Regions from separate parts of the Streptomyces sp. NPDC000983 genome, predicted to be linked through region 1. Evidence: riboswitches for the same ligand, from Rfam matches in the RefSeq annotation. Region 1 holds a riboswitch; each other region holds the start of a gene.
The links. A riboswitch is a leader RNA that binds a small molecule or an ion and turns the genes downstream of it on or off. The one in region 1 is predicted to bind cyclic di-AMP.
Positions count from the first base shown of each region.

Region 2: linked by a shared signal. The riboswitch ahead of ABT296_RS12615 (M23 family metallopeptidase) and the one ahead of ABT296_RS02010 (M23 family metallopeptidase) in region 1 are both predicted to bind cyclic di-AMP.
Region 3: linked by a shared signal. The riboswitch ahead of ABT296_RS31800 (transglycosylase SLT domain-containing protein) and the one ahead of ABT296_RS02010 (M23 family metallopeptidase) in region 1 are both predicted to bind cyclic di-AMP.
Region 4: linked by a shared signal. The riboswitch ahead of ABT296_RS24105 (M23 family metallopeptidase) and the one ahead of ABT296_RS02010 (M23 family metallopeptidase) in region 1 are both predicted to bind cyclic di-AMP.

Region 1 covers NZ_JBEPBM010000002.1:17,487-19,653, reverse strand. Annotated here, with positions in the region: gene ABT296_RS02025 (dihydrofolate reductase family protein) at 1-96, shown strand, start outside; tRNA gene ABT296_RS02020 (tRNA-Met) at 153-226, shown strand; gene ABT296_RS02015 (hypothetical protein) at 287-637, shown strand; cyclic di-AMP (ydaO/yuaA leader) riboswitch at 844-1,001, shown strand; gene ABT296_RS02010 (M23 family metallopeptidase) at 1,013-2,035, shown strand; gene ABT296_RS02005 (PrsW family intramembrane metalloprotease) at 2,115-2,167, opposite strand, start outside.
Region 2 covers NZ_JBEPBM010000009.1:45,325-47,491, reverse strand. Annotated here, with positions in the region: gene ABT296_RS12615 (M23 family metallopeptidase) at 1-786, opposite strand, end outside; cyclic di-AMP (ydaO/yuaA leader) riboswitch at 791-950, opposite strand; gene ABT296_RS12610 (tyrosine-protein phosphatase) at 1,439-2,167, shown strand, end outside.
Region 3 covers NZ_JBEPBM010000039.1:45,986-48,152, reverse strand. Annotated here, with positions in the region: gene ABT296_RS31805 (polyprenyl synthetase family protein) at 1-359, opposite strand, end outside; cyclic di-AMP (ydaO/yuaA leader) riboswitch at 978-1,174, shown strand; gene ABT296_RS31800 (transglycosylase SLT domain-containing protein) at 1,178-1,648, shown strand; gene ABT296_RS31795 (HAD family hydrolase) at 1,727-2,167, opposite strand, start outside.
Region 4 covers NZ_JBEPBM010000022.1:13,401-15,567, reverse strand. Annotated here, with positions in the region: gene ABT296_RS24110 (M16 family metallopeptidase) at 1-733, shown strand, start outside; cyclic di-AMP (ydaO/yuaA leader) riboswitch at 948-1,108, shown strand; gene ABT296_RS24105 (M23 family metallopeptidase) at 1,121-1,885, shown strand; gene ABT296_RS24100 (GntR family transcriptional regulator) at 2,074-2,167, shown strand, end outside.

The DNA of each region.
Region 1 (2,167 bases):
GCCGGGGCGCGGGTGCTGGTCCTGCCCGAGTACGCGGACCGCGCCCAGGCCCCCAACCGCCACCTGACCGACCCGGCGACGGGCGCACACCCGTGACGTGAACAAACGCGTGTGCTTCGGGCCCCGCGGATGACGTACACTGGTTTCACCGACGCGGGGTGGAGCAGCTCGGTAGCTCGCTGGGCTCATAACCCAGAGGTCGCAGGTTCAAATCCTGTCCCCGCTACTGAAGGCCGAGGGCCGGAACCCGAAAGGGTTCCGGCCCTCGGTGCGTTCCCCCGCGCCGATGGCTCACCCCCGCCAGGTCACCGCCACCCCCTTCTTCGCCGCCGCGCCCCCGGCCGTCATGCTCAACTCCGTCGTCCGCCGCGGCGACCTGCGCCTCGCCGGACAGCGGCGGATCGCCGAGGTGGACCGCCGCGCCGTGCTGCCCCGGCCGCCGGAACGGATCGGCGGCCTCGACATCGCCTTCCACGACCCCGAGCGGCAGTTGACCGGATGGTCCTTCGCCGATTCCGGCGCTGTCGTGCGGACCCTGGCCGAGGAGGCGCGCCGGCGCTGCGGGGGCGGAATGACGGACGACACGGCCCTGCTGGCCGTCCGTAGACCCGGCATGTCACCGGGGGTGATCGGATGACAGCCCTCCGCATAACAACTGACATACCGTCAGGAAAACTCGCGAGTAGAAGGTGTGGCCAACTCGCCCGATTTGAAACCTCCATGACCGTAAAGTCCCGGCCGAAAAGCTTAATGATCAAGAGGAACAGCTTGGAATCCGAGCCTCACGTCTATTAACGTTCGATAACGCAGCGCGGTCGTCCCAGCCGTCACAAGAGTCGGCTCCGTGCGCACGCGCCGAATCCCGCAAGGGAACCGGGGAACCACCAACTTGGGGTGAATCGCTCGTATCCCGCCGAACATCGACGGCGGATATACGCGCGTAGGAGACCTTCCTGCTCCGAACCCGTCAGCTAACCCGGTAGGCGAGAAGGAAGGAAAGGAGCACGCCCACGTGGCGTCAAACCCGCCTGCCCCGTTCGTGCCGAGCCAGCGTGGCGACGAGACCTTCGTATACGGCAGCTACCGCACCGACGAGGGCCCGTGGGAGGAGTGGAACCCCACCGCCGAGACCGTTCGCCCGGTACGCGGCAAGCACCGCGTGGCCAAGCAGCGCGGCGGCGGGCTCGCCCGCAGCTCCACCGTCCTCGGTGTCGGAGTCATCGCGGCCGTCGGCGCGGGCGGCATGGCCAGCGCCCAGTCCGGCAAGCCCCCGGTCGCCATCACCATCCCCGACCTGCCGCTGATCTCCGACGACTCCGCGGGCGACGAGGCCCCCGAGACGGCCGCCTCCCCGCTCAGCACCGTCGGCATGACCGCCGTGGACACCGAGCAGGGCGCCGCCGACGCGGGCGAGGCCCTGCGCGCCCGGATCATGGCCCAGGCCGAGCAGCAGCAGGACCAGGTCGACACCAAGGCCGCCGAGGCCGCCGCCGCTGCCGCCGAGAAGGCCGCCACGGCAGCCGCCGAGAAGGCGGAGAAGGAAGCCGAGGCCAAGGCCGCCGCCGCCAAGGAGAAGGCCGAGGAAGAGGCCCGCCAGAAGGCCGAGGAGGAGCGACTGGCCCAGCTGGCCAAGGAGTACACCCTCCCGACCTCCTCCTTCACCCTCACCTCGACCTACGGCCAGGCCGGCTCCATGTGGTCCTCCGGCTACCACACCGGCCTCGACTTCGCCGCTCCCACGGGCACGCTGCTCAAGGCGGTCCACACCGGCACCATCACCTCCGCCGGCTGGGACGGCTCCTACGGCTACAAGACCGTGCTCACCCTGGAGGACGGCACCGAGATCTGGTACGCCCACCAGTCCTCGATCAGCGTCAGCGTGGGCCAGCAGGTCAACACCGGCGACGTGATCGGCCGGGTCGGCGCGACCGGCAACGTCACCGGCGCCCACCTCCACATGGAGGTCCACCCCGAGGGCTCCTCCTCCGGCATCGACCCGCTCGCGTGGCTGCGCAGCAAGGGCCTCAACATCTGATCCAGCCCCGGTGACCCCGGCGGTCCTGATGACGACCCCCCGACATCAGGGCTGCCGGTTCCTGCTGCCCTGATCCCGGTTACGTCCGGTACGGGTTGTACGCGGGGTACGGCCCCGCGGGATGCGCCGGGT
Region 2 (2,167 bases), on a different contig from region 1:
GTTGCCGTACGCGCCGGCCCAGCCGGCCGAGACGACGGTGCCCGCGCCCACGGCCTTCAGGGAGGTGCCGGTCGGGACGACGAAGTCGACGCCGGTGTGGTAGCCGCTGGACCACATGCTGCCCGCGACCTTGTACTGCGTGCCGACACCGGCGCCGGAGACCGGGGCGGAGAAGGCACTCGTGGAGGTCTGCGCGGCCTGCGTGGTGGCGGCCGTGGACTCGGCGGAGTTCGAGGAGTTGGAGGAGTTGGAGGAGTTCGAGGACTGCTCGGTCTGCTCGGCCTGCGGGGACCGCTCGGCCTGCGAGGACTTCGCGGAGTCGGCGGAGCCCGAGGAGGACTCGGCGGACGACTTGGCCGCGGACTTCTCGGCACCGCCCGTCGCGGCGGCCTTCGCGCCGATCGACAGCTTCAGGCCCGGGTGGATCAGGGACGGGTCGGAGCCGACGGCGTCACGGTTGTCCTGGTAGAGCTTCTCCCAGCCACCGCTGACGTCCTGCTCGTCGGCGATCTTCGAGAGATAGTCCCCGGAGACGACCGTGTAGGACTTCGTCGCGGTCTTGGCGGTCTTCTTCGCGGCCTTCTTCTCGACCGACTTCTTCTCCACCGACTGAACCGTCTGGACCGACTGGGCGGCCTTTTCCGAAACGGACTGGGACGGGGCCGCGTGCGCACCCGCGGCTCCGAGGAGCGGAAGGGCGAGCGCGGCGCCACCGGTACCGGCGACGGCGATCGAACGGGTCAGGCTCAGGGTCTTGGGACGACGGTGCTTACCCTTGGCGGGCATGGCGCATTCCTCTCCGGCGCCTGCGAGGTGAGCTGTCGGGTTCGGACTGGAGATGTCCGGCCGCGCGCTGGGCGCGACTTGACCCCGAGCCTGTTCCGGAGACCGGAGCAGGCGGTGATGCCTGTGGGTCCCCCGCTCCTGCCGGGTACGGGTGAGTGTGCGGACTCCGGGCGGTGGCAGGATTCGGCGTCCGCTCGGATTGGTGGCGAACGTAAGCGACCAAGACGCAAACGGACAAGCAGAAGGTTCCGCCCGAAGGCGCCCTTCTTGATCCCTTGGGAGAATTCGCCGTCACTTTCCGTGCAAGGGGCGGCCGCGCTTTCCGGTAAACACCCTTGAAAAGCACATGCATTACGTGAACATGACGGGCGACTCACCGTCACGGTTATGACGCTGCTCACTGACGCTGCTCCAGCCTCCCTTATTCCACAGCGAGTTGGAATGAAGGCAGCAATTCGGACAGAAGGCCCAGAAGCCCCAGAGAAGGAGAACCGTTACATCGGAGCCGCACTCCAAACTCGTGGCGAATCGCAGGGCTTTAGGCGCCCTTAGTCCGTTTTGCGACACTCCGGGGGCGGCCGGGCCCGATGTCGTATCGTCGGAGCGTGCCCGCCGGACACCGGAGTCGGCGGGACCGGTGGGAGGAGCCCAAGTGACGCAGCAGGTCCCGTCGACCGAGCCCGAGCTGGCCGGAGTTCGCAACTTCCGCGACGTGGGCGGACTGCCCACCGTCGACGGACGGCGGGTACGGCAGGGAGTGCTGTTCCGCAGCGGTCACCTCGCGCACGCGACCGCCCAGGACGCCGCCTTCCTCTCCGAGCTCGGCCTCCACACGATCTTCGACTTCCGCAACACGGCGGACCAGAAGCTGGAGGGCCCCGACATCGAGCTGCCGGGGGTGCGCAATGTGAACCTCCCGCTGAGCGACCCGGCCGACGGCGCCGAGTTCTGGAAGATGGTCCGCGACGGCGAGATCGAGCAGCTGCGGGAGATCCTGGACGACGGCAAGGCCGCGAACCGGATGATCGAGTCGTACCGCACGATCGTCAAGGAGCGCACCGCCGAGCACTCCCGGGTGCTGCACTCCCTCGCCGAGGACAGCGTCCCGGCCCTGATGCACTGCGCGGCCGGCAAGGACCGCGCCGGTCTGTCGGTGGCCGTCACCCTGCTCGCCGTGGGCGTGGAGCGCGAGGCGATCCTCGCCGACTACCTGGAGTCGAACGCCAAGCACCGCCGCTACAAGGTGCAGCGCAGCAACACGTACACGCCCGAGATCATGGAGCTGCTCAGCCCGCTGTTCGACGCCCGCGCCGAGTACCTGAACGCGGCCTTCGAGACGATCGAGGCGACCTGGGGCGATGTGGACACCTATCTGACGGAC
Region 3 (2,167 bases), on a different contig from region 1:
AGGACGGCGACCGAGTTGCCCCAGCGGGTGTTCGCGCTGTCCACCCCGCGCCGGACGTCGGCCTCGTCCATCACGTCGTCGTGGTACAGCGTCGCCAGGTGGGTCAGCTCCACCACCACGGCGGACGGCACGATCCCCGGCGCGTACGGGTCACCGAACTGCGCCGCGAGCATCACGAGCAGCGGGCGGAACCGCTTCCCGCCCGCGCGCACGAGATGCTGGGCGGCCTCGGTGATGAAGGGGACCTCGCTCTTGGTGGCCTCGAGCAGTCCCTCCTCGACAGCCGCCATCCCGGCCTGGACATCGGCTTCCAGAGCCTGGTCCCGCACGCTCAGCCCGAACGGCCCGACGACGGTCACGAGGGGTCTCCTGTCTGCTGGTGTCTACTGGCGATTACGCGGTTTGTCGATAGGTCGCTGCCTTCACTCCAAGTCAGCGTATCCGGTCAGGTTTCGATCACCGATGCCGCCCGCCGGTCCACGACAGGCTGTATCGGATCATGGCGACCATGTTTTTTGATCACCTGATAAGACCTGCTATCGATCGACTTAGGTGCATGTAGTGGATTTCGTCCGGAATGGCGCTGTATCGACGCACCCTCCGGAGCACCCCCGCCGTCACTCCCACCCCGGCCCACACCCACGCTCACACCCCCGCCCGCGTGACCGCCCATGCGACCGCCCGCCCGACCGCGGCACCCATCACGAACAGACAGACAATAAAGCCCCATTGGCCCTATTGCCCGATTTGCCACCTCTTGCGCTCACGCGTGACTTGACTCACGCAGATCTCTCCACGGCCCCTTCACGGGATCACGCCGAAACGCGCACCCCGCTTGCGAGTTGGGCATTGGCGATAGCAAACGATCAATCACCGCACACCCCCCACTGAAGATCAAACCTCTGGATATGTGAATCCGCTACTTGTTTCGGACATGTGCTCTCGCATACGTTCCCGGCCTGTCGGGCGGACGCCGAATCCTGCCGCCGCCCGATTCCACCGATTTTTCTTCGTACGGCAGGAGCGGGGGACCCACAGGTACGCCGCCGGACCGGACGTCCTCGGACGCGCCGGAACGGCTCGGGGTGCAGTCGCGTTTCCCATCGTGGTGCGCGGCCGGGCAGCTCCCGCCCGAACCCGACAGCTCACCTCGCAGGCGCCGGAGAGGAACCTCGTCATGTCTGCTGCCGTCCAGCGCCGCACCCGTATCGCCCGCAAGCTCGCCGTCATCGGCACCGGAGCCGCCGTACTGGCGCTCCCGCTCATCGGCTCCACCACCGCCTCGGCGGCCACCCCGACCGTGACCACGGCCACCTCGCTCGGGTACACCAACAACCTCGACGGCTGGATCCGCGCGTCCCTCCAGGTCATGGCGCAGAACGGCATCCCCGGCAGCTACAACGGCATCTACCGCAACATCATGCGGGAGTCCTCGGGCAACCAGTACGCGATCAACAACTGGGACTCCAACGCCGCCGCCGGCATCCCCTCCAAGGGCCTGCTCCAGGTGATCGACCCGACCTTCCGGGCCTACCACGTGGCCGGTACCTCGTGGGACTCGTACGACCCGGTCGCGAACATCACCGCCGCCTGCAACTACGCCGCCCAGCGGTACGGCTCGATCGACAACGTCTTCGGCGCGTACTGACGGCCCCTCCGGGCGCGTACGGACAGTCGCCCCCGGCCCGCACCGACTGTCGCCCCGGGTCCGTGCCGACAGCAGGTCCTAGGGGAAGAGTCTTTCGAGGACGACGGCGATGCCGTCGTCCTCGTTCGACGTGGTGATCTCGTCGGCCACCGCCTTGAGTTCGGGGTGGGCGTTGGCCATCGCGACCCCGTGGGCCGCCCAGTCGAACATGGGGATGTCGTTGGGCATGTCACCGAAGGCGATGGTCTGCGCCGGTCCCAGACCGAGGTGTTCGGCGGCCAGCGCCAGGCCCGTCGCCTTGGTGATGCCGCACGGCTGGAGTTCGACGGTCCCGGGGCCCGACATCGTGACGGTCGCCAGCGACCCCACCACCGAGCGCGCCGTCGACGCCAACTGGTCGTCGGACAGCTCGGGATGGCGCAGCAGCACCTTGCTGATCGGCTCGCACCACAGGTCGTCCCGGCGGCCGACCCGCACCGCGGGCAGGGTGGGGTGCGGCATCAGATAGCCGGGCTCGAT
Region 4 (2,167 bases), on a different contig from region 1:
CATCGACCTCGACGCGCTGCTCGACGACACCCTCGGCTCCTGGACCGGCTCCGCGGCCGAGCCGCGTCCGGTGCCCCCGGTCACCGCCGACGACACCGGCCGCGTCGTCATCGTGGACCGTCCCGGCGCCGTCCAGACGCAGTTGCTGATCGGCCGCGTCGGACCCGACCGGCACGATGGGGTGTGGCCCGCGCAGGTGCTCGGCACGTACTGCCTCGGCGGCACCCTCACCTCCCGCCTCGACCGCGTCCTGCGCGAGGAGAAGGGCTACACCTACGGCGTGCGCGCCTTCGGGCAGGTGCTGCGCTCCGCCCCGGACGGCACCGGGGCGTCGATGCTCGCCATCAGCGGCTCCATCGACACGCCCAACACCGGACCCGCCCTGCAGGACCTGTGGACGGTGCTGCGCACGCTCGCCGAGGGCGGACTCACCGACGCCGAGCGGGACATCGCCGTGCAGAACCTCGTCGGCGTGGCGCCGCTGAAGTTCGAGACGGCCGCCTCCGTGGCCAACACCCTGGCCGACCAGGTCGAGCAGCACCTGCCCGACGACTTCCAGGCCACGCTGTACCGCCGGCTCGCCGAGACCGGCACCGTGGAGGCCACCGCGGCGGTCGTCAACGCCTTCCCGGTGGACCGTCTGGTGACCGTTCTGGTCGGCGACGCGGCCCAGATCAAGAAGGCCGTCGAGGAGCTCGGCATCGGTGAAGTCACCGTCGTGACGGCCGAGTAGGGACCTCCTCGGATGTGAAGGCGCGGCGACGCGCGCGTGGGGCCCTGGTGACGAAAGCGCCACCAGGGCCCCTTTATGTCCGAATTGAGGGAGAGGCTGCCTGTCTGGCCTGTGGCATGCGCTACAAAAGCCCCGATCCGTTTGAGGATTGAAAGTCGCCCCGCTTAGCGTCGTCCGGGCTGTCCGTCAGGCAGTGCGCCGCGACCGCGGCACCGGACAGTCATCGCCGAGTCCCCACGGCGCGAGCCAGGGGAGCCGGGGACCCACGCAGTCCCTGGGGTGAATCGGACGCCCGCGCTCACGCGAGGGGGTCCGTAGGAGACCTTCCTGCTCCGAACCCGTCAGCTAACCCGGTAGGCGAGAGGGAAGGAAAGGACCACCTACTTGATGGCGTTCACCCGCGCCACCGGGAAGCACCGTCGTCCCGGCCGGATGCAGCGCACCACCGTCCGCGCGGCGGGAGTGGCGGCGCTCGCCACCACCGGCGTCGTCGGCACCCTGGCCGCTCCGGCGCTCGCCGCCGAACCGGCCGCCGAACAGACCGGACTCACCCCGGTGATCACCATCGGCGACTCGGTCGCCGAGCAGATCGACGCCCAGGCCGCCGCCCAGCAGCAGGCGGCCGTCGAGGCGGAGGCCCGGCAGCAGGCCGAGGAGGCCGCGCGCGAGCGGGCCGCCGAGGCGGCCAAGGAGGCCCGGGCGGCCAAGGAGCGCGCCGCCCGCGAGGCCGAGCGCAAGCGCCTCAACACCTTCGTCTCCCCGATCTCGGGCTCCTACGTCTCCACCGGCTACAAGGCCGGCGGAGCGGTCTGGTCCTCCGGCAGCCACACCGGCGTCGACTTCCACGCCTCCAGCGGCACCGCCGTCCGCTCGGTCGGCACCGGCACCGTCGTCGAGGCCGGCTGGGGCGGGGCGTACGGCAACCAGATCGTCATCAAGATGCACGACGGCACGTACACCCAGTACGGTCACCTGTCGTCCATCGGGGTCTCGGTCGGCCAGTCCGTCACCCCCGGCCAGCAGATCGGCCTCTCCGGCGCCACCGGCAACGTCACCGGCGCGCACCTGCACTTCGAGGCCCGTACGAGCATGGAGTACGGCTCGGACCTCGACCCCGTCGCCTATCTGCGCGCGCACGGTGTGAACGTCTGACGCCACCCGCGCCCGCATCCCGTGACCCCGGCTCCCCGAGCCGGGGTTTTCGGCGTTTCGGGGACATCGCTGTCCAAAAAATATCCATGAAATCGGACCCCCCTTCGGAAATTCCGGCTCATTGCAATAGAGTCACTGAACACACGTCAGTCGTCGACGTTTCACGGGGATTAAAGCGGAGGTCGGTCATGCGTGTTCCGGCGCATTCGGTATGCACGGCGATCCGGGACGACATCGTCGCCGGTGTCTACGAGCGCGGCGGCCGGCTCACCGAGGAACTGC